3 regions of the Streptomyces sp. NBC_00647 genome follow, and region 2 is predicted to be linked to each of the others. Evidence: riboswitches for the same ligand, from Rfam matches in the RefSeq annotation. Region 2 holds a riboswitch; each other region holds the start of a gene.
The links. A riboswitch is a leader RNA that binds a small molecule or an ion and turns the genes downstream of it on or off. The one in region 2 is predicted to bind cobalamin.
Positions count from the first base shown of each region.

Region 1: linked by a shared signal. The riboswitch ahead of OG788_RS29725 (ribonucleoside-diphosphate reductase subunit alpha) and the one ahead of OG788_RS12580 (cobalamin biosynthesis protein) in region 2 are both predicted to bind cobalamin.
Region 3: linked by a shared signal. The riboswitch ahead of OG788_RS03870 (CbtB-domain containing protein) and the one ahead of OG788_RS12580 (cobalamin biosynthesis protein) in region 2 are both predicted to bind cobalamin.

Region 1 is NZ_CP109040.1:6,724,967-6,731,826, forward strand. It holds gene OG788_RS29705 (helix-turn-helix domain-containing protein) at 1-490, opposite strand, end outside; gene OG788_RS29710 (hypothetical protein) at 583-786, shown strand; gene OG788_RS29715 (hypothetical protein) at 747-1,205, opposite strand; gene OG788_RS29720 (ribonucleotide-diphosphate reductase subunit beta) at 1,364-2,413, opposite strand; gene OG788_RS29725 (ribonucleoside-diphosphate reductase subunit alpha) at 2,413-4,794, opposite strand; cobalamin riboswitch at 4,928-5,077, opposite strand; gene mctP (monocarboxylate uptake permease MctP) at 5,278-6,860, opposite strand, start outside.
Region 2 is NZ_CP109040.1:2,845,838-2,852,697, reverse strand. It holds gene cobN (cobaltochelatase subunit CobN) at 1-741, opposite strand, end outside; gene OG788_RS12585 (cobyric acid synthase) at 738-2,333, opposite strand; gene OG788_RS12580 (cobalamin biosynthesis protein) at 2,330-3,289, opposite strand; cobalamin riboswitch at 3,394-3,539, opposite strand; gene OG788_RS12575 (hypothetical protein) at 3,675-3,893, opposite strand; gene OG788_RS12570 (anion permease) at 3,914-5,155, opposite strand; gene OG788_RS12565 (lysozyme) at 5,334-6,080, opposite strand; gene OG788_RS12560 (class II aldolase/adducin family protein) at 6,278-6,860, shown strand, end outside.
Region 3 is NZ_CP109040.1:890,249-897,108, forward strand. It holds gene meaB (methylmalonyl Co-A mutase-associated GTPase MeaB) at 1-533, shown strand, start outside; partial or broken gene OG788_RS03845 (short-chain fatty acyl-CoA regulator family protein) at 595-753, opposite strand; partial or broken gene OG788_RS03850 (IS630 family transposase) at 765-908, shown strand; gene OG788_RS03855 (GNAT family N-acetyltransferase) at 922-1,467, opposite strand; partial or broken gene OG788_RS03860 (RNA-guided endonuclease InsQ/TnpB family protein) at 1,653-2,884, opposite strand; gene OG788_RS03865 (CbtA family protein) at 3,404-4,162, opposite strand; gene OG788_RS03870 (CbtB-domain containing protein) at 4,184-4,405, opposite strand; cobalamin riboswitch at 4,446-4,592, opposite strand; gene OG788_RS03875 (enoyl-CoA hydratase/isomerase family protein) at 4,831-5,916, opposite strand; gene OG788_RS03880 (cupin domain-containing protein) at 6,025-6,534, opposite strand; gene OG788_RS03885 (Rrf2 family transcriptional regulator) at 6,674-6,860, shown strand, end outside.

The sequences.
Region 1 (6,860 bases), 3.9 Mb from region 2:
CGGCGGTGCCGGCCGAGGTGATCACCGGGTCCTCGTCCACGTACAGGACGTCCGGCTCGATGATCGCCCGCGGGTACTGCCGGGCCAGCTCGTCGACGTGCTGCCAGTGCACGGCGCAGCGCCTGCCGTCCAGGAGCCCGGCCGCGCCGAGCGCGAAGACGCCGGAGCAGACGCTGAGCACCCGGGCCCCGCGGTCCACCGCACGGCGCAGCGCCGCGAGCAGTTCGGGCGGATAGCCGCGTACGGCGTAGGTGTCGCCGGCGGGCACGACCACCAGGTCGGCCTCTTCGAGCCGGTCGAGACCGTACGGAGTGGAGACCGTGAACCCGGGGACGTGGGTGCCGAGCGTCGGCCCTTCGGCGGACGCGACCGCGAACTCGTAGACGGGCAAGCCCTCGTCGCTACGGTCGAGGCCGAACACCTCGCAGACGACGCCGAGTTCGAAGGGATGCACGCCGTCGAGCAGGACGGCCGCCACGTTGTTCAGCATGCCCCCAGTGTGCCGTGGAAGTGGCAGTAATTCGAGGGTCTGCGGCAGTTCTGCCACTGACGGTAAGGAGTCATCGACGTGACACTAGTGTCATGAACTCAGCGATGGAGAACCTCGTCGGAATCCTGGCCGTTCTCGCGATCTTCACGGCCGTGACGCTCCCCTCCCTGATCGGGCTCGCGCGCGAGCGGCGCGTGGACCGTCAGCTCAGGGCGGCCGCCGGCCCCCGCCAGGAGGCCGGGCGGCCGCCGCGGCCTCACTCCTTCGTCACCACCACGGTGACCGCCCACTCCTGAAGCCCGTCGCAGGAGACCCGGGCCGGATCACTCGGACACATCGGCCGGGACGACGTCAGCCGGACCGTTCCCGGCGAGACCGCCTTGTAGGCGGCGGAGGCGTCGCCCGGCTGGAGGACGATGCCGCTGTTGGTGGCCTCCAGCCCGCTGCCGGCCGCCTTGACGGGCGCCCAGGGTTTGCGCGTGGTGCCGTCCAGCGAGACACGGATCGTCTCGCCGGGTGCCAGACAGTACGTGTCGCCGGTGTCGGCGGCGCCGAGCTCCGCCTTCGCCGTGGCGCAGTCCCGGGGGGACGCGGTGGGCGACGGCGACACGGTGCCGCTGCCGCCCGCGTCGCCTCCGCTCTGCGTGCCGCAGCCCGCGAGGAGCAGGATCAGGGCGCTGAGGGCGATGGTCCGGGTGTGGGTCGTTCGACGCATGGGGTGGCCTCCTTGCGGGTTGGACGTACCACCGGCGGATCAGGATCCCTCTCCACGGGACAGGGCCCCGGCCGCCGATGGCGGCCGGGGCCCTGTCACCCGTCACCCGGTCGTCGCGGCGGTGCCGGCCGTGACCGGACCGTCCGGAGGACGAGCGGTCAGAAGTCCTCGTCGAGGTCGACCGTGCCCTCCACCGCGACCTGGTACGCGGACGGCCGGCGCTCGAAGAAGTTGGTCAGCTCCTGGACGCCCTGGAGCTCCATGAAGGAGAACGGGTTCTCGGAGCCGTACACCGGCGCGAAGCCCAGCCGCTGGAGGCGCTGGTCGGCGACGCACTCCAGGTACTGCCGCATCGAGTCGGTGTTCATGCCGGGCAGACCCTCGCCGCACAGGTCACGGCCGAACTGCAGCTCCGCCTCGACGGCCTCGCGCAGCATGTCGGTCACCTGCTCCTGGAGCCGGTCGTCGAAGAGCTCCGGCTCCTCCTTGCGGACGGTGTCGACGACCTCGAAGGCGAAGCTCATGTGCATCGTCTCGTCGCGGAACACCCAGTTGGTGCCGGTCGCCAGGCCGTGCAGCAGACCCCGGCTGCGGAACCAGTAGACGTACGCGAAGGCCCCGTAGAAGAAGAGCCCCTCGATGCACGCGGCGAAGCAGATGAGGTTGAGCAGGAAGCGGCGGCGGTCGGCCTGGGTCTCCAGCCGGTCCAGCTTCTCCACCGAGTCCATCCACTTGAAGCAGAACTGCGCCTTCTCGCGGATGGAGGGGATGCTCTCGACCGCCGCGAAGGCCGCGGTGCGGTCCTCGGGGTCGGGCAGGTAGGTGTCGAGCAGCGTCAGATAGAACTGGACGTGCACGGCCTCCTCGAAGAGCTGACGGCTCAGGTAGAGCCGCGCCTCGGGGGAGTTGATGTGCTTGTACAGCGTCAGCACGAGGTTGTTCGACACGATCGAGTCGCCCGTCGCGAAGAACGCGACCAGCCGCCCGATCATGTGCTGCTCGCCCGGCGTCAGCTTCGCGAGGTCGGCGACGTCCGAGTGGAGGTCGACCTCCTCGACGGTCCAGGTGTTCTTGATCGCGTCCCGGTAGCGCTCGTAGAAGTCGGGGTAGCGCATGGGGCGGAGAGTCAGTTCGAAGCCCGGGTCGAGCAGGTTTTTCTCGGACGCGGCCTTCTCGGACGCGGCCTTCTCGGTGGTGGTGTCGCTCATTACTGGCAGGCCTCGCAGGACTCGGGGTTTTCCAGGGAGCAGGCGACGGCGTCGGGGTCGGCGACCTGCTGGACGGGGATGGTCTTCTCGGGCTGCGCCTGGGCCTGGGCCGCGCGGGCGATGCGCGTCGCGGGACGGGACCGCAGGTAGTACGTCGTCTTGAGGCCCGACTTCCAGGCGTAGGAGTACATCGAGGAGAGCTTGCCGATGGTCGGCGTCTCCAGGAACAGGTTCAGCGACTGGGCCTGGTCCAGGAACGGGGTCCGGGCGGCGGCCATGTCGATCAGGCCGCGCTGCGGGATCTCCCACGCCGTGCGGTACAGGTCGCGGACGTCCTGCGGGACCCAGGTGAAGCCCTGCACCGAGCCGCTGGACTCGCGCAGTGCCTCACGGGTCTGCGCGTCCCACACGCCGAGCTTCTTCAGCTCGGCCACCAGGTAGGAGTTGACCTGGAGGAACTCGCCGGAGAGCGTCTCGCGCTTGAACAGGTTCGACACCTGCGGCTCGATGCACTCGTACACACCCGCGATGGACGCGATGGTGGCGGTCGGCGCGATGGCGAGGAGCAGCGAGTTGCGCATGCCGACCGCCGCGATCCGCTGCCGCAGGGCGGCCCAGCGCTCCGGCCAGTTCAGCTCGACGTCGAAGTGGTCCGGGTGCAGCACTCCACGGGCGGTACGGGTCTTCTCCCAGGCGGGGAGCGGGCCGTTGCGCTCGGCGAGGTCCGCGGAGGCCTCGTAGGAGGCGAGCATGATGCGCTCGGCGATCCGGGTGGACAGGGCGCGGGCCTCGGGCGAGTCGAAGGGCAGGCGCAGCTTGAAGAAGACGTCCTGGAGGCCCATCGCGCCGAGGCCGACCGGACGCCACTTGGCGTTGGAGCGGCCCGCCTGCTCGGTCGGGTAGAAGTTGATGTCCACGACACGGTCGAGGAAGGTCACCGCGGTGCGGACGGTCTCGTCGAGCCGCTCCCAGTCGATGTCCTGACCGACCACGAACGCGCCCAGGTTGACCGAGCCCAGGTTGCAGACCGCCGTCTCCCCGTCGTCCGTGACCTCGAGGATCTCGGTGCACAGATTCGAGGAGTGGACGGTGTGGCCGGGCTCCGCCGTCTGGTTGGCGGTGCGGTTGGCGGCGTCCTTGAAGGTCATCCAGCCGTTGCCGGTCTGCGCGAGGGTGCGCATCATGCGGCCGTACAGGTCGCGGGCCGGGATGGTCTTCTTGGCGAGGCCCGCCTCCTCGGCCTTGCGGTAGGCCGCGTCGAACGCGTCGCCCCACAGATCGACCAGTTCCGGCACGTCGGCGGGGGAGAAGAGCGACCAGACGCCGTCCTCGTTCACCCGGCGCATGAACTCGTCCGGGATCCAGTGCGCGAGGTTCAGGTTGTGCGTACGCCGGGCGTCCTCACCGGTGTTGTCGCGCAGCTCCAGGAACTCCTCGATGTCGGAGTGCCAGGTCTCCAGGTACACCGCGGCCGCGCCCTTGCGCCGGCCGCCCTGGTTCACCGCGGCGACCGAGGCGTCGAGCGTCTTGAGGAACGGGACGATGCCGTTGGAGTGCCCGTTGGTGCCGCGGATCAGCGAACCGCGCGAGCGGATACGGGAGTAGGACAGGCCGATGCCGCCCGCGTGCTTAGACAGGCGCGCCACCTGGTGGTAGCGGTCGTAGATGGAGTCCAGCTCGTCCAGCGGGGAGTCGAGGAGGTAGCAGGACGACATCTGCGGGTGCCGCGTACCGGAGTTGAAGAGCGTGGGGGAGGAGGGGAGGTAGTCCAGGCGGCTCATGAGCCGGTAGAGCGCGGCGACTTCGTCCACCGAGCGGACCGTGTCGTCCTCGGCGAGGCCGGAGGCCACCCGGAGCATGAAGTGCTGGGGCGTCTCGACGACGCTGCGGGTGATCGGGTGCCGGAGCAGATAGCGGCTGTGCAGCGTACGCAGCCCGAAGTAGCCGAAGCGGTCGTCGCCCTCGGAGTCGATCAGCGCGTCGAGACGGGCCGTGTGCAGCCGGACGAACTCGGCCGTGCGGTCGGCGATCAGGCCCTCGCGGTGGCCGACGGCGACCGACTCGGAGAAGGTCGTGACGCCCTGGGAGGCGGCCTCCGCGGCGATGCTGATCGTGAGCAGGCGGGCGGCCAGCCGGGAGTAGGCGGGGTCCTCGGAGATGAGCCCTGCGGCCGCCTCGGTGGCCAGTTCGCGCAGCTCGGCCTCGTCGGCGCGGGCGGACCGGCCGCGCAGCGCCGCGGCGGCGACCCGGCCGGGGTCGGCGTCGGGGAGGTCGGCGGTGAGATCCGTCAGGGTCCGCAGCAGCGCGGTTCCGGGACCGTCGGTCTCCACCGGGGCCTGCTGCGCGGTCACTGAAGCCGGATCGGCTGGCGCGATGGTCACGTGGGGCTCTCCCTCGCTCGGCACGGGGCCTTGCGGGGAGGCACGGGGCACACGGGAGCGCTTCTGGGCAGCAGCGCACCGCGTCCACCGGCCCATTCCGCGAGGCCCGGACGTCGTCGGCACCCGGGCCGGACGGCCGGGGTGCGCTGTCGGCAGGTCCTCGGACTGACGCGAGCGCGGTCGCGTGGGTACGCGAACACACACAAGTACACCGTTGCGGGACAGTTCCGGATTCGCACCGGATTCCCCTGCGGTGACAGCGACCATGAGCATACATCTTGTGCCGGGCTCCGGGAGTACCCCCACATGTTGTGTCGGGTCGGCATCGGAGAGCGCTACGGAGTGTGCTGGAGCGTCAACTCGTAGGTGAGCGGCCGGAGGTCGTCGGGCCGCGTACGAGGGCCTCGTCGCGCCCGCCCGGCACGGCGACGGGCCGCCGGATTCCCTCCCGGCGGCCCGTCGTCCGTGGTGCGTGACCTGTGGCTAGTGGCTCGCGCCCGCCGTGGCCGGGGGGAGCTCCGTCTCGACGCCGGGGTCTCCCGCGTCGGCCGTGTAGTCCCCGGGCGACGTCTCGTCGATGCCGTCGGGAGCCTTGAACGCCCGCAGGGCGAAGGTGAGGACGACGGACACGGCCACGTTCAGGAGGAACGCCGTCAGGCCGATGTAGCCGATCTCCCCGATGCCGGGGATCTCCTTCGAGCTGCCGCCGAAGTGCTTCTGGGTCGGCGACGCCACCCCGTAGGCGGCGATCGTGCCGTAGAGCATGCCGACCGCCCAGCCGCCGAGCAGCGCCCAGCGGTGGAACCAGCGGGTGAACAGGCCGCCGACGAGCGCCGGGAACGTCTGCAGGATCCAGATGCCGCCGAGCAACTGGAAGTTGATCGCGACGGTCTTGTCCATGGTCAGGACGAAGACCAGCGCGCCCACCTTCACCAGGAGCGAGACCAGCTTGGAGACCTGGGTCTCCTGCCGCGGGGTCGCGTCCGGCTTGATGAAGTCCTTGTAGATGTTGCGGGTGAAGAGGTTCGCGGCCGCGATGGACATGATGGCCGCCGGGACGAGTGCCCCGATGCCGATGGCGGCGAAGGCCACGCCCGCGAACCAGTCCGGGAACATGTTCTCGAAGAGCTGGGGGATCGCGAGCTGTCCGTTCTGCACCTTCACGCCGGCCGCGATCGCCATGAACCCGAGCAGGGCGAGCAGGCCCAGCATCAGCGAGTACAGCGGCAGGATCGTGGTGTTGCGCCGGATCACCTCCCGGCTGCGGCTGGACAGCGTCGCGGTGATCGAGTGCGGATACATGAACAGCGCCAGCGCCGAGCCGAGCGCGAGGGTGGCGTACGTCCACTGGCCCGCCTCGGCGGGGACGAGCCCGCCGGCGCCCGCGGCCGTGTACTTGTCGCTCGCCGCCTTGAAGATCTCGTCGAAGCCGCCCAGCTTGATCGGGATGTAGATGATGGCCACCGCGATCACGATGTAGATCAGGGTGTCCTTCACGAACGCGATCAGGGCGGGGGCCCGCAGGCCCGAGGAGTAGGTGTACGCGGCCAGCACGCCGAAGGCGATGAGGAGCGGCAGGTCCTTGACGAACCAGTTGGTGCTCTCGCCGCCGCCCACGCCCATCACGTCGAGGACGGCCTGGATGCCGACCAGCTGGAGCGCGATGTACGGCATGGTGGCCAGGATGCCGGTGACGGCCACGGCGAGGGACAGGCCCTTGGAGCCGTAGCGGCCGCGCACGAAGTCCGAGGTCGTCACATAGCCGTGCTTGTGGGAGACCGACCAGAGGCGGGGCAGGAAGGTGAAGATCAGCGGGTAGACCAGGATCGTGTACGGCACGGCGAAGAAGCCGGCCGCGCCCGCCGCGTAGATCGCCGCCGGTACGGCGACGAAGGTGTACGCCGTGTAGAGGTCGCCGCCGAGCAGGAACCAGGTCACCCAGGTGCCGAAGGACCGGCCGCCCAGGCCCCATTCGTCGAGGCTGTGTTCGTTGTCGGCCCTGCGCCAGCGCGCGGCCAGGAAGCCCATGACCGTGACGGCCAGGAAGAAGAAGACGAAGACGCCGA
Region 2 (6,860 bases):
GAGGACGGGGATGTCGAGGTCGGCGAGCGCCCCGATGTCCCACGCCTCCTCGTCGCCGCCCGCCGACGCCTGCGAGGCGTGGGTGCCGCCCGCCGCGAGGACGGTGGCCACGAGCGCGTCGGCCCGGCCGAGGATCTCGTACAGTCCCGGGTCGGCTCCGCGCAGCGAACCGCAGTACACAGGGAGGGCGTTGGCGCCGCGTGACTCGATCGCGTCGCACAGCGTGTCGACGAACGCGGTGTTCCCGGACAGCTCGTGGGCCCGGTAGAACAGCACGCCGACGGTCGGCCTGCCCTCGACGAAGGCGCGCTCGCCGTGGACACCGAACTCCGCCGACTTCCGTGGTTCCTCGAAGCCCTCGCCCGTGAGCAGCACGGTGTCGGAGAGGAACCGCGCCAGTTCGGTCAGGTTGGCCGGCCCGCCTTCGACGAGATACCGCAGCGCCTCCGCCACCACACCCGCGGGCACCGACGACTCGGCCATCAGCTCGGCGTCCGGGACCGACTCACCGCCGAGCAGCACGGTCGGGATACCGGACGACTTCAGGAAGGCCAGCCCGTCCTCCCAGGCGCGCTTGCCGCCGAGCAGCCGCACGACGGCGAGGTCCGCGCCCTCGACGAGCGCGGGGAGTTCGCCCGCGACGTCCACCCGGGTCGGATTGCCGATCCGGTAGGCGGCGCCGGAGGCGCGGGCCGCCAGCAGATCCGTGTCGGCGGTCGACAACAACAACACTGTGCTCATGCGGGCGCTCCCGGTGGAATGAAAGGCAGTCCTTGCGGCGCGCCCGACTCGATGAGCCGCCACAGCGCGTCCGTGTCCGCGTGTTCCTCGATCAGATCGCCGAGCCGGTCCAGCTGCTCCTCGCGCAGCGCCGCGAACGACGTGTCGGCCGCCGGCACGAAACGGCGGCCCGCGGCGGCCGCCACCTCGCGCAGGAAGGCCCGCCGGAAACCGTCCGACTCCAGCGAGCCGTGCCAGTGCGTGCCCCAGACGGCGCCGACCCGGCACCCGTCCAGGCTGTGTCCCTGGCCATCACGGAAGAAGGCCTCGCCGCCCGTCACCTCGGCGACGCCGTGATGGATCTCGTACCCCTCGACGTGCTCGCCGAGGGCCTCGCCGACCGGCCGCGTCAGGGTCTTCTCCCGCGCGAACCGCACGCGCACGGGGAGGAGTCCGAGCCCGTCGACCTGACCGGCGCGCGACTCGACCTCGTCCTCGATGTGTTCTCCGAGGAGCTGGTAGCCACCGCAGATGCCGAGCACGGGCCGCCCCTCGGCGGCCCGGCGCGTGATCGCGTCCGCGAGGCCGCGCTCGCGCAGCCACTGAAGCGCCCTCACCGTGCCCCGGGTCCCGGGCACGACGACCAGATCCGCGTCGGCCAGTTCCTCGGCCCGGTCCACGAACCGCACGACGATGCCCGGTTCGGCGGCCAGCGCGTCCACGTCGGTGAAGTTCGACATCAGCGGGATCGCGCAGACGGCGACCCGCAGGATGTCCTCGCCGACGGGGGAGGAGACGGCCGACTCGCGGACGGCCCCGCGCAGCGAGACGCGCAGTCCGTCCTCCTCGTCGATGCCCAGACCGTGCTGGAAGGGCAGCACGCCGTACGAGCGCCGCCCGGTGAGGCCGTGCAGCATGTCGAGGCCGGGCTCCAGCAGGCTGACGTCTCCGCGGAACTTGTTGACGAGGAACCCGGCGACGAGAGCCTGGTCCTCGGGTGACAGCAGGGCGACCGTCCCGAAGAACGAGGCGAACACACCGCCCCGGTCGATGTCACCGACGACGAGCACGGGAAGCCCCGCGTTCCGTGCCACCCCCATGTTCACGATGTCGGTGCGCCGAAGGTTGATCTCGGCCGGGCTGCCGGCTCCTTCACAGATCACCGCGTCATACGTGCCCCGCAACTGGGCCAGACAGTCGAGGACGGTCCCGAGGAGTGCTTCCTGGCGCCCTCCGCGCAGCCTGTCGCCGGGGGACCCGGCGCCCGACAGCGATTCCGCCGCGGACCCGGCCGTCCCGAAGAAGCCGCGTGCGCTCATCTCGCCCACCGGACGGCCCATCAGGACCACCTGACTGCTGCGGTCGCTGCCCGGTTTGAGCAGCACGGGATTCATCAGCGCGGTCGGCTCCACCCGGGCGGCCTGTGCCTGCATGGCCTGCGCCCGCCCGATCTCGGCTCCCTCGCGCGTCACGAACGAGTTGAGGGACATGTTCTGCGCCTTGAAGGGCGCGACCTTGACACCCTGGCGCACCAGCCACCGGCAGATCCCGGCGGTCACGACGCTCTTGCCCGCGTCGGAGGTGGTCCCGGCGATCAGCAGCCCGCCGCTCATGCGGTGCGCCCCTTCCTGGTGAGCAGAACCGTGAGCAGAACCCGTCCGGCGGCGCTCACGCCGAGCGCGAGCCAGCCGACGCGGCGGGAGAGCCGTACGGCCCGCTCGATGTCGTGGAGGTGGACGGCGCGCCCCGCGTCGTTGAGGACGGGACGGTGCTCGACCCGGCCCCCGTACGACAGCGTGCCGCCGAGCCGGACGCCGAGCGCTCCGGCGAACGAGGCCTCCACGGGGCCCGCGTTGGGGCTCGGATGCTTGCGGGCGTCCGTGCGCCAGGCGCGCACGGCGCCGCGCGCGTCGTCCCCCGCCGCGGCCGCGAGGACGGCGGTGAGCCGGGCTCCGGGCCAGCCGGCGACATCGTCGAGCCGGGCGGAGGCCCAGCCGTAGCGCCGGTACCGGGGGGACTTGTGCCCGACCATGGCGTCGAGCGTGTTCGCGGCGCGGAAGGCGACGAGCCCCGGCACACCGCCGACGGCGCCCCAGACCAGAGCGCCCACCACGGCGTCGGAGGTGTTCTCGGCGACGGATTCGACGACGGCACGCGCGATGCCGTCGGCGTCCAGTGCCTGCGGGTCACGTCCGCACAGATGCGGCAGCCGTTCCCGGGCGACCTCGATGTCGCCGGCCGCGAGCGCGCCGGCGACGGCCCGCGCCTCACGGCCGAGGGAGGTCCCTCCGACGACGGCCCAGGTGGTGGCGGCGATCAGCGCGGCGGAGGCGGCAGGCGAGGTGCGGACGGAACGACGCGCGAGTGCGGCCAGTCCGGTGGCACCGCCCACGCAGACGGCCGTGTGCAGGGCGCCCCACCCGCGGTGGTCCCGCCACAGCGCCCGCTCCACGGACGCGGCGGCCCGCCCGAACGCGGCGACCGGATGCCCTCGGCGGGGATCACCGAGCAGCAGGTCGCCGAGGAGGCCGGCGGCGGCGCCGTACGCGAAGACGCGATCGGCACGCACCGGGTCAGCCGGCCGTGGGGTGGAGTGGAACCCTCGTACTCAGCGAAATGGGCAACGGGCAGGCGCGCATGGCGATATGTCCTCACTCAGGGTGTCCACGCCCTGGTTCGACGAGACCGGCGGTGAGAGTTCCTGGCTCCCGGGGAGTTTCTTCCCCGATGACAGTGGCGGGACCGCGCCGGATTCGCACCGGCTTCCTCTCATGCCGCCGTACTTGGCTCCGGCAGTCCACCACGGGGCGAGAACGGCAGTCAACTGGCTGTTGACCTGCGGAGGGAGAGTGTGCGAAGGCCCACATACGCGTGGGGTGCGGGACGGTGTTCCGTCCCGCACCCCACGTGAAGTGCTGCCCACCGCGGCCCTGTTCCGGGCCGCTCGTTCCGGGTTACTTGGTCATGATCAGGGAGATGCCGTACACCACCGCCGCGGCGCAGGCCGCGAAGCAGACGTACGCGCCCGTGGCGGCCGCGACCGCGGAACCGCCCTGGGCCGACTCCTTCTTGGAGAGTCCGGCGACGCCCAGGGTGAAGAGGGCGACGAGGGCCACGGTCACTCCGAGGCTGACCCCGAAGACGGAGCCGAGGGCTGACCAGTCGATGTGCATGCTGTTCCTTCCTTCGGTTCTCAGGCCACGGGGGACGGCGCCGACGGGGCCGCCGTGGGCTCGGCGGGAGCCGGGATGGTGGCCGTGAGGTCCTCGGCCACGGTGCCGGCCGGGGGCGGGGTGACGGCGGCGATGGCCGTGGTCACCACACCGGCGGGCTCTTCGGCGTCGTTCACGTTGGTGTGGTCGATCACCTCGCGGCGCGAGCGGCGCCAGATCGCGAAGCTGGACCCGACCAGGAAGACCGCGACGAGCGTGGTGCCCCAGGCGCCGAATCCGGTGACCCACTCGGCGAGCGCGCCGACCAGGGCGGCGGCGGGCAGCGTGAGGATCCAGGCGACGACCATCCGGGTGGCGGTGGACCAGCGGACCACACCGCCCTTGCGGCCGAGACCCGCGCCCATCACGGAACCGGAGACCGAGTGCGTGGTGGAGAGGGAGAAGCCGATGTGCGAGGAGGCCAGGATGACCGTGGCCGCGCTGGTCTGGGCCGCGAAGCCCTGCTGCGGCTGGAGGTCGGTCAGGCCCTTGCCCATCGTGCGGATGATGCGCCAGCCGCCCAGGTAGGTGCCGAGCGCGATGGCGAGACCGGCGCAGAGGATGACCCAGACCGGCGGGTCGGAGTCGGGAGCGACGGCGCCACCGGCGACCAGGGCCAGGGTGATGATGCCCATCGTCTTCTGCGCGTCGTTGGTGCCGTGGGCCAGCGAGACCAGGCCCGCGGAGGCTATCTGGCCGGCGCGGTACCCCTTCTTGGTGGCCTTGGTGTCGGCGTTACCACTGAGCTTGTACGACAGCCGGGTGGCGAACATCGCGGCCAGGCCGGCGACGATCGGGGCCGCGACGGCGGGGAGGAGCACCTTGCCGACCAGGACGTCCCCGTGCACCGCGCCGGTACCGGCGGAGGCGATGGTGGCGCCCACCAGGCCACCCATGAGGGCGTGCGAGGAGCTGGACGGGAGTCCGACGAGCCACGTCACCAGGTTCCAGAGGATCGCGCCGACGAGGGCGGCGAAGATCACTTCAGGCTGGATGCCGGATTCATCGACGAGGCCTTTGGAGATCGTGTTGGCGACCTCCACCGAGAGGAAGGCGCCGACAAGGTTCAGAGCGGCGGACATGGCCACCGCGACCTTGGGCTTGAGTGCGCCGGTCGAGATGGTGGTGGCCATCGCGTTGGCGGTGTCGTGGAAACCGTTCGTGAAATCGAACACGAGAGCGGTGACGATCACGATTCCGAGGAGGAGCGTGATGTGTTCCATTTACCCAGGCTTCTGTTGGACGTCAGTGGCAGGGGGACCGTAAGCAACCTGGGTGAACGGAAGATGAACTGGGGCGGGCTTCATGGTGACCCGAACGGCGAATCGCCCCTCCGCTTGCGCCGAAGGGGCGACGCCGTGGGTCGAACGGATGCGGAATTCCAAGCTCCGGTCCGGGTCGCTACCCCCGGGCGAGCCGCTCGAGCTGAGCCCGGGATCCATGGAAGAGATTCTGGTCACCCGGCAGGCTGCCGCCGTTGTCGTACTGCCAGAAGGTCCACACGGACCAGCCGGCGGGCAGTGTGCCGGGGTCCGCCGAGCCGTAACGGGCCAGCCACAGGGCGTGATTCGAGGCAAAAGCCCTGCTGGAGCCGGTGCAGGTGTTCCACCAATGCGTTGTGGTGTAAATCACAGGGCGCCGACCGGTCTCCCGGCGGACCTCGTCGCTGAAAGCCTTGATCCAGTTCACCATCGCGGTCTTGCCGAGGCCGTAGCACTTGCGCGTGCCGTACGGGCTGTACTCGATGTCGAGCGCCGGCGGCAGTGTCCAGCCGTCCGCGCGCCAGGCTCCGCCGTTGTGTACGAAGTGGGCGGCCTGGGCGGTGCCGGACGACTTGTCCGGCACCGCGAAGTGATAGGCGCCGTGCAGGATGCCCGCCTCGCGTGCGCCGTCGTACTGCCGGTCGAAGTAGGGGTTGCGGTAGGTGGTGGCCTCGGTCGCCTTCACGTAGACGAACCGGGCGCCCTTCGCCCTCGCGCTCCGCCAGTCCACGTTCTTCTGGTGAGAGGAGACGTCGTGCCCCTTGGTGTTGCCCGCGGCCTCGGCCGGGAGCGCGGCGAGTGCGGTGCCGCCCAGGGTGACCGTCGCCGCGACGGTGATCGCGGCGACGCGGGCGCGACGGCGGAACGGTTTGTGGTCACGGGCCATGTATCCCCCCGGAAATGGCGACGTGTGCGACAAATCCCCCAGAGGCTACGGGAAGATCGGGCGCTGTCCGTCGATTCCCGGCCCTTCGTCGCCAGGGGGTGAAATGGGCGTATATGTGCCCTTTCGGAGGCCCTGCTTCCGCACTACAGTGCGCCCGCCCGGGGTGCGCCCACGGGCATGGCTGGCAGGATCGCGGCATGGCTGAACGGCACCGGGACGCACGGGACGGGCGGGAGGATCCACGGATGGCGGACGAGCACGACGAGAGGGACGCGTCGGCCGCGAGGGACACACGGGACGCCGTCCGGCGGGCCTGGGACGAGCTCGTCGCCACGGCCCGCCGGACCGTGACCGACGGGCTGGTCGTCGGTACGTCGGGCAACGTCTCCGTCCGCGTCGGCGACACCGTCCTGGTGACACCCACGGGCGTGCCCTACGACCGGCTGACGCACGACGACATCGTCGGCGTCGGCCTCGACGGCCGGCAGGTGCTCGGTTCGCTCCGTCCGACCAGCGAACTGCCGATGCACCTCGCCGTCTACCGCGAGACCGACGCCCGGGCCGTCGTCCACACCCACGCCCCCCACGCGACGGCCGTCTCGACACTCGTCCCCGGCCTCCCGCCGATCCACTACATCACCGGCGCCCTCGGCGGCCCGGTCCGCGTCGCCCCCTACGCGACCTACGGCACGCCGGAGTTGGCCGAGAACATGCTGCGCGCGCTGACCGACCGCAGCGCCTGCCTCCTCCAGAACCACGGCACCGTCGCCCACGGAGCCT
Region 3 (6,860 bases), 2.0 Mb from region 2:
CGGTCGGTGTCGGCCAGTCCGAGACGGCCGTCGCGAACATGGTCGACTCCTTCCTCCTGCTGACGCTGGCGCGCACCGGGGACCAGTTGCAGGGCATCAAGAAGGGTGTCCTGGAGCTGGCCGACGTGATCGCCGTCAACAAGGCGGACGGCCCGCACGCGCGCGACGCCCAGTCCGCCGCGCGTGAACTGGCGGGCGCCCTGCGGCTGATGCACGGCAGGGACGCGGCGTGGACGCCGCCGGTGCTGAGTTGCAGTGCCCGCGAGTCGGCCGGTCTGGACACCGTGTGGGACCGCCTGGAACAGCACCGCACCCTGCTCGACTCGACCGGCCGTCTCGCCGACAAGCGCCGTGACCAGCAGGTCGACTGGACGTGGACGATGGTCCGCGACGAACTCCTCGGCCGTCTGCACACCGACCCGGCCGTACGGGCGCTCGCCCCCGACCTCGAACGGCAGGTGCGGGAGGGCGGGTTGACGGCCACCCTCGCGGCGGAACAGATCCTGAATGCGTTCGGCGGCACGGGCCACTGAGTCGCCCGCGGGGTGACGGGGTGTCACCCCGCCACCTTTCGGGCGGAGTTCGCAGGCCCGGTCAGTCGGCCACCGGATACGGGATGAAGGTGCTGGTGTCCTGGTCGATGCGCAGCGGGCTGCCGAGGGGCGGGGCGGCGCGCTGGGGGCAGTCGAGGCGTTCGCAGACGCGGCAGCCCATGCCGATGCGCGTGGCCGCGGCGGCGCTGCCGAGATCCACACGGTGCAGCCCGAGCCGTGCACTCCTACCTGCGCTGGCGCAACGCCAATGCCCTCCACCGTGACGTCCTGGCCGCCGAACGCAAGGAACGCGCCCGCATCCGAAGCGAGAAGGGCATCCGCTGGGGCGGACGTCCGCTTCAAGCCCTTGCCTGACTACCCGGAATAGTCAGATATCGCCCTTGACCAGGGCGTGCAGATGCTGGTCGTGCCAACCGTCTTCATGTAGCAGTGCGCTGCGCATCGTGCCTTCGACGGAGAAGCCGACCTTGGTCGCTACTCGGCACGATGCCGGGTTGGCCATCGAGTGGCACAACCGGAGCCGGTGCAGACCAAGGTGGTCAAATGCCCACTGGCTGAGGCGCTTCGTGGCCTCGACCATGACGCCGTGGCCGCGTCCTGCGGGCAGGACCCAGTACAGGATTTCGGCGCTGCCACCAGCGAGATCGATGTCATCCATGCCGATCAAGCCCACGGCCTGGCCGCCGTCCGGGCGGGCGATGGCCCAGATCGCGCTCTGCTCGTTCTGCCAGCGCTCGTGCATGCGCTCGATACGCTTGCCTGCTTCCGCAAGCGAGGCCACGGCCAGCAGGTTCCACTGGCGAATTGCCGGATCCTGGCCAGCAGTTACCAAGGTGTCGGCGTCGCTGGCGCGCCAGGGGCGCAGCTCCAGACCGCTGGGGAGGGCAAGCACGGGTTGTGCCTGCTTGGCCATGTGGCCTGCAGGAATGACGGGCGGAATGGCTGAGGTGATCACGGCGGCATCGTGCCACAGCCCGACATCGGACAGAACTCGATATCCGGTACCCGATCATGAACCCGGCGAACGTATGCGGTCACGGCACTAGCCGCCCCGCCTGCGCCGCCTGGGAAGCGACGGCCATTGACATCCTCCCGAGCCTAAAAGCCGGGTATTCCCGCCTGCTCCCACACGGGCTGTGTGGGTTGCTTCGGGTGGGTTCCTGCTTCGCCGCGCTGTGCGGGCAGGGCTGCCCGTCTTACCTGCGCTCCACAGGCTGTCACCGCCAGTCCGGCGGCCTTGGCGACGTTGACCGCCGCGTTCACATCCCGGTCCAGGACCGCCCCGCAGGCTCCGCACGTCCAGGTACGGACGTGCAGGGGCTTGGGTCCGTCCTTCACCCCGCACACGGAGCACACCTGGGAGGTCGGCTCGAACCGGCCGATCCGGTGGAAGGTGCGTCCGTACCGGGCGGCCTTGTACTCCAGCATCCTCACGAACGCCGACCATCCGGCGTCGTGGACGGACTTGGCCAGACGCGTACGCGCGAGTCCCTTGACCGCCAGGTCCTCCACGGCGACCGCTTGATTCTCACGGATCAGCTTCGTGGAGAGCCGGTGATGGAACTCGCGGCGCGCGTCCGCGACACGGGCGTGTGCCCGTGCGACGCGGACCCTGCCCTTGTCCCGGTTCTTCGACCCCTTCTGCTTACGGGACAGCTCCCGCTGCACCTTCTTAAGACGCTTCTCGGCCCGGCGCAGAAAGCGCGGGCTGTCAATTTTGGTCCCGTCGGAGAGGACGGCGAAGTGCCCCAGGCCGAGGTCGATGCCGACCTCCGGTGTCGTGGTGGGGAGGCTTTCCTCCGGGCTGGTCTCGATGACGAACGATGCGAAGTACCGTCCGGGGCGTCCTTGACGACCGTCATAGTGGACGGGGTGGACGGCAGCTTCCGGGACCAGCGCACGGGAACATCGCCGACCTTCGGCAGCCGCAGCTTTTTGCCCGGCGTGATCCGCCAAGCCGCGTTCGCAGTGAAACGAATCGTCTGCCGGTTGTCCCGCTTCGACTTGAAACGCGGCGCACCCATGCGCGGACGCTTGCCCTTGAGGCCGTCGAAGAAGTTCCGGTACGCGGCGTTCAGGTCGCGCAGGGACTGCTGGAGGATCACCGCCGAGACCTCGCCGAGCCACACCCGCTCCGGGGTCTTCTTCGCCTGAGTGATCAGCGCCTTGGACAGGTCACCTGACTTCGGGAACGCCAACCCCTGCTCGCGGGCAGCCTCCCGAGCACGGAGCGCGTCGTTGAAGACGATCCGTGCACACCCGAACTCCCTCGCCAACGCGGCACGTTGACCGGCGCTCGGGTACAGGCGGAAGCTGTACCGAAACTGCACAGCAATATTTACCGAGTGCCTACGTCACGAGGACGAGAACAAACCCTGATATCCGCAGGGATCGAGCACTCGGCTATAACTTGCACGCGCACTTGGTGTTCGTCACAGAGTATCGGCGCTGACTCCTCGACGACGAGATGCTGACGCGTCGCCAACAAGTATGCGTAAGAGGTGCGAAGACTTCGGCGCGCAGCTGCGACGAGGAAGGTCGGCAGTGCTGCCGCAACCACGCTTGATCAGGGAGTCTCCCGAGTTGACGGCCTGGGTTGCGCGGACCGCGTTCCCAAGGAAGGGCTCATACGTAGCTGGGCTCGCTGTTCGAGATTAATGCAGAGGAAGTTCCCGCGTCCTGACGCCGACACCAGTACCACCCGTCCGTGGAGGAGCCTTCGGCTGCCTTCCCCGGCCTCCCACGCCAAGGGAACAATTGACGGGTGTGCGCCCCTGAACAACGGAGTTGCACACAACGCGAAAGGGCCCCTGGACGGTTCCGAGGGGCCCTCTCGTGTTCCGCGGGATTCAGTGCGCGGCCGGCACCGACCGCCCGGACGGGGCCGCCGCGGGCTTGGGGTTCAGCATGCGTTCGGCCAACTCGCCGAAGACCAGGCCGAATCCGACCCACAGTGTGGCCTGGATGGCCAGGGCGGAGGTCCGGAACCGCCACAGCAGGGTGGCGGGGAAGTGCTCCGGCACCTCGTTGAACGTGGGCAGGAAGGCGTACGCCAGGCCGATCGCGACGGCGAAGGCGGCCACCGCGGCGATCGTCGCGTACCAGGTGCCCAGCCTGGGTGCGAGCCGCTTGCCGAGGATGACGGCACCGATCGCCAGGAGCACGCTGAGCACCATCATCAGGAAGTACAGGGTGGTCCGCTTGCCGATGGTGTCGGGGTCGCCGACCGACGGCGGATTGGCCGGGTACTTGAGGAAGGGCACGACGTACACGGCGAGCAGCGCGCTGCCGGACAGCAGCAGCGCGGTCGCGCGCGGGCTGAAGCGGCCCACGCGGCCGAGCGCGAAGCAGAAGCCGAGCGCCGCGATACCGCCGAAGGCGATTCCGTAGATCAGGACGCCGGTGGCCAGGCCGGCGGTGGACTGGAGGCTGCGGGAGACGAGTTCGACCTCGTGATCGTGCCCGGAGGCGTGCGCTTCCTCGAAGCCGATCGCGCTGTCGACGCTCGGTTCACCGAGGAAGTAGGCCACGACGAGGGCGAGCAGGCCGGCGGCGAGGCCGGCGAGCATGCCTCGCACGAGCAGGTTTCTTACCGTTGCGGAGTTCATGAGTGTGCGCTGTCCCTCGCGTCAGTGGCAGGGGAAACCGAGCAGGTGGCGGGCGTCGTGCACCCACTCGTGGACGTCCTCGCCGGAGACGACGGCGGTGGCGCCCTGTTCGGCGCCGACGAAGTACAGCAGGACCAGCATCAGGATGCCGAAGAAGACCGCCCAGGGAGCAATCGCCTTCAGCGGCAGCTTGGCGGGAAGAACGGGGGTGGTGGCTGTCGGCTGGGCGACGGTCTGCGCCATGGCAGGACCTCCTCGGGAGTTCGCGTCCCATCTCGGTGGTGCACAGGATGACGCCTACGGGTCTGACTCACGCGGCGCCCAGCGTGGCTGGAGCGTCTCGTTCACAGTGGCGCGACCGTGCCGGATTTCCACCGGCTTCCGTCTTGACGTCATCAATATCGGACCGACCGTACCGCGTGGCGAGTTCACGGCCAAGACCGCACCACCTGCCGTGATCTTCCTCTCGTCCCAGGTGGCGGGTCCCTTGTGCACGGTGGGTCACCGGTGCGGATTCGGCCGCCGCCCGGAGAAGTGGCGCGCCGTCCCGCCGCGTACGACCTCGGCGGCGTACAACTCGTGCGTGCGCGGGCGGAGTTCGGTGCGTACACCACCAACGGGACACGGATCGCTCCCGCGCACCGGTCCGGTGCGCGCGACGGTCCTGCTCACCGTGCGTCCGTCGCCGTGCTGGGCGCGAGCCCGAGTTCACGCACGCCCAAGGGCGCGAAGAAGCGCTCGACGTCGGCGTCGGTGACCTCGCCGAGGGTGGCCGGGGACCAGCGCGGGTGGCGGTCCTTGTCGATGATCTGGGCCCGGACGCCCTCCACCAGGTCGGGGGAGGACAGGGCCGCGCAGGAGACGCGGTACTCCTGGTCCAGTACCCGCTCCAGGCTGCCGAGGCTGCGCGCGCGGCGCAGGGCGGCGAGCGTGACCTTCACGGCGGTGGGCGAGTTGCCGAGGAGGATCTCCGCCGTCTCCTTGGCCGCCGGGTCGCCGACCGCGAGCAGCCGCCGCACGATCTCCTCGACCGTGTCCGCGGCGTAGCAGGCGTCGATCCACTCCCGCCGCTCCGCCAGCTCGGCCGGGGGCGGTGGCTGCGCGTGGCCGGCCAGAGCCTCCCGTACGGGCCGGTCGGCGAGGTCGGACACGAACTGCCGCAGCGACGTGGACGGTACGCAGTGGTCGGCGAGGCCGCACAGCAGGGCGTCGCCGGCGCCGATCGAGGCACCCGTCAGGGCGAGATGCGTGCCCAGTTCGCCGGGTGCGCGGGCGAGCAGATGGGTGCCGCCGACGTCGGGAACGAAGCCGATGCCGGTTTCGGGCATGGCGATCCGTGAGCGCTCGGTGACGACCCGGACGCCGCCGTGCGCGGAGACGCCGACGCCGCCGCCCATGACGATGCCGTCCATGACCGCCACGTACGGCTTGGGGTAGCGGGCGATGCGGGCGTTGAGGTGGTACTCGTCGCGCCAGAACGCGGCGGACGCGGTGCCGTCCCCGTCGCGCGCGTCGTCGTGGACGACGCGGATGTCGCCGCCCGCGCAGAGTCCGCGCTCTCCGGCGCCGGTGATGACCACGGTCTCGACGGCCGGGTCGTGCTCCCAGGCGGTGAGCGCCTCGTCGATCCGGCGCACCATAGCGTGGTTCAGGGCGTTCAGGGCCTTCGGCCGGTTGAGCGTGAGGTGGGCGGCTCGTCCGTCGGTGTGCAGCAGAACGGATTCGTCGGCGCCGTGCGCCCCGGTGCCGCTCATGCGAACGCCCCCGTCAGGGCGCGGGCCACGATGACGCACATGATCTCGATGGTTCCTTCCAGGAGCCGCTGGGTCCGCCGGTCGCGGACGATCTCCCGGCTACCGTACTCAGGCCTCCTGGCCCGGCCGCAACACGTACAGCTGCGGCACGTTGACCACGATCGCCTCCTGGGTGCTGCGGGCGATGACGACGACGGCCTCTTCCGCGGGGTCCGGGTTCTCCTCGCGGTGCGGGACGAAAGGGGGCACGAAGATGTAGTCGCCGGGAGAGGTGCGCAGCCGTACCTCCTCGGGCTGTGCCCCCGAGTCGTCGAGGAAGACGAATTCGGGGTGGCCGCTGACCACGTAGATGGCGGTCTCGGACGCCCCGTGGTGGTGGTCGGAGGAGGAGGTGGAGGGGGCGACGTGGGTCTGGCCCATCCACAGCTTCTCGGAGCCGACGGTGTTGCCGCTGACGGCGGCGAATCTGCGCATGCCGCCGGTCTGCGCCGTGTCGCCGTCGAGAGCGTCGGCACGGATGTGGTGCAGACGGGTGCGCAGGGGTGCCGGCGACTCCCCCGCGGTGTCGTGCAGATGGGGGTGGAAACCTTCGCCGGGGGTGGTCAACGGCTCGCTCATGGACGGGGACGCTAGAGCGGCCCGTAAAAGGATGTCAAGAGGTGTCCATTGCCCTTCACCTGCGGCAATGTTCCCGCAATATAGGTGGGGAACCCGTGGAGGCCCTCGTGCCGGGCACCGTGTCGGGCATCATGTGCGCATGCATATCTCCGCGAAGGCGGACTACGCCGCACGGGCCCTGCTGGAGCTCGCCCGCGAGCCGGCCCGCCCGCTCACATGCGAGGCCATCGCCTCCTCGCAGCAGGTTCCGTTCCGGTTCCTGAAGTCCGTGGTGGGCGAGTTGCGCCGGGCCGGCCTGGTCCGCAGTCAGCGTGGCTGCGAGGGCG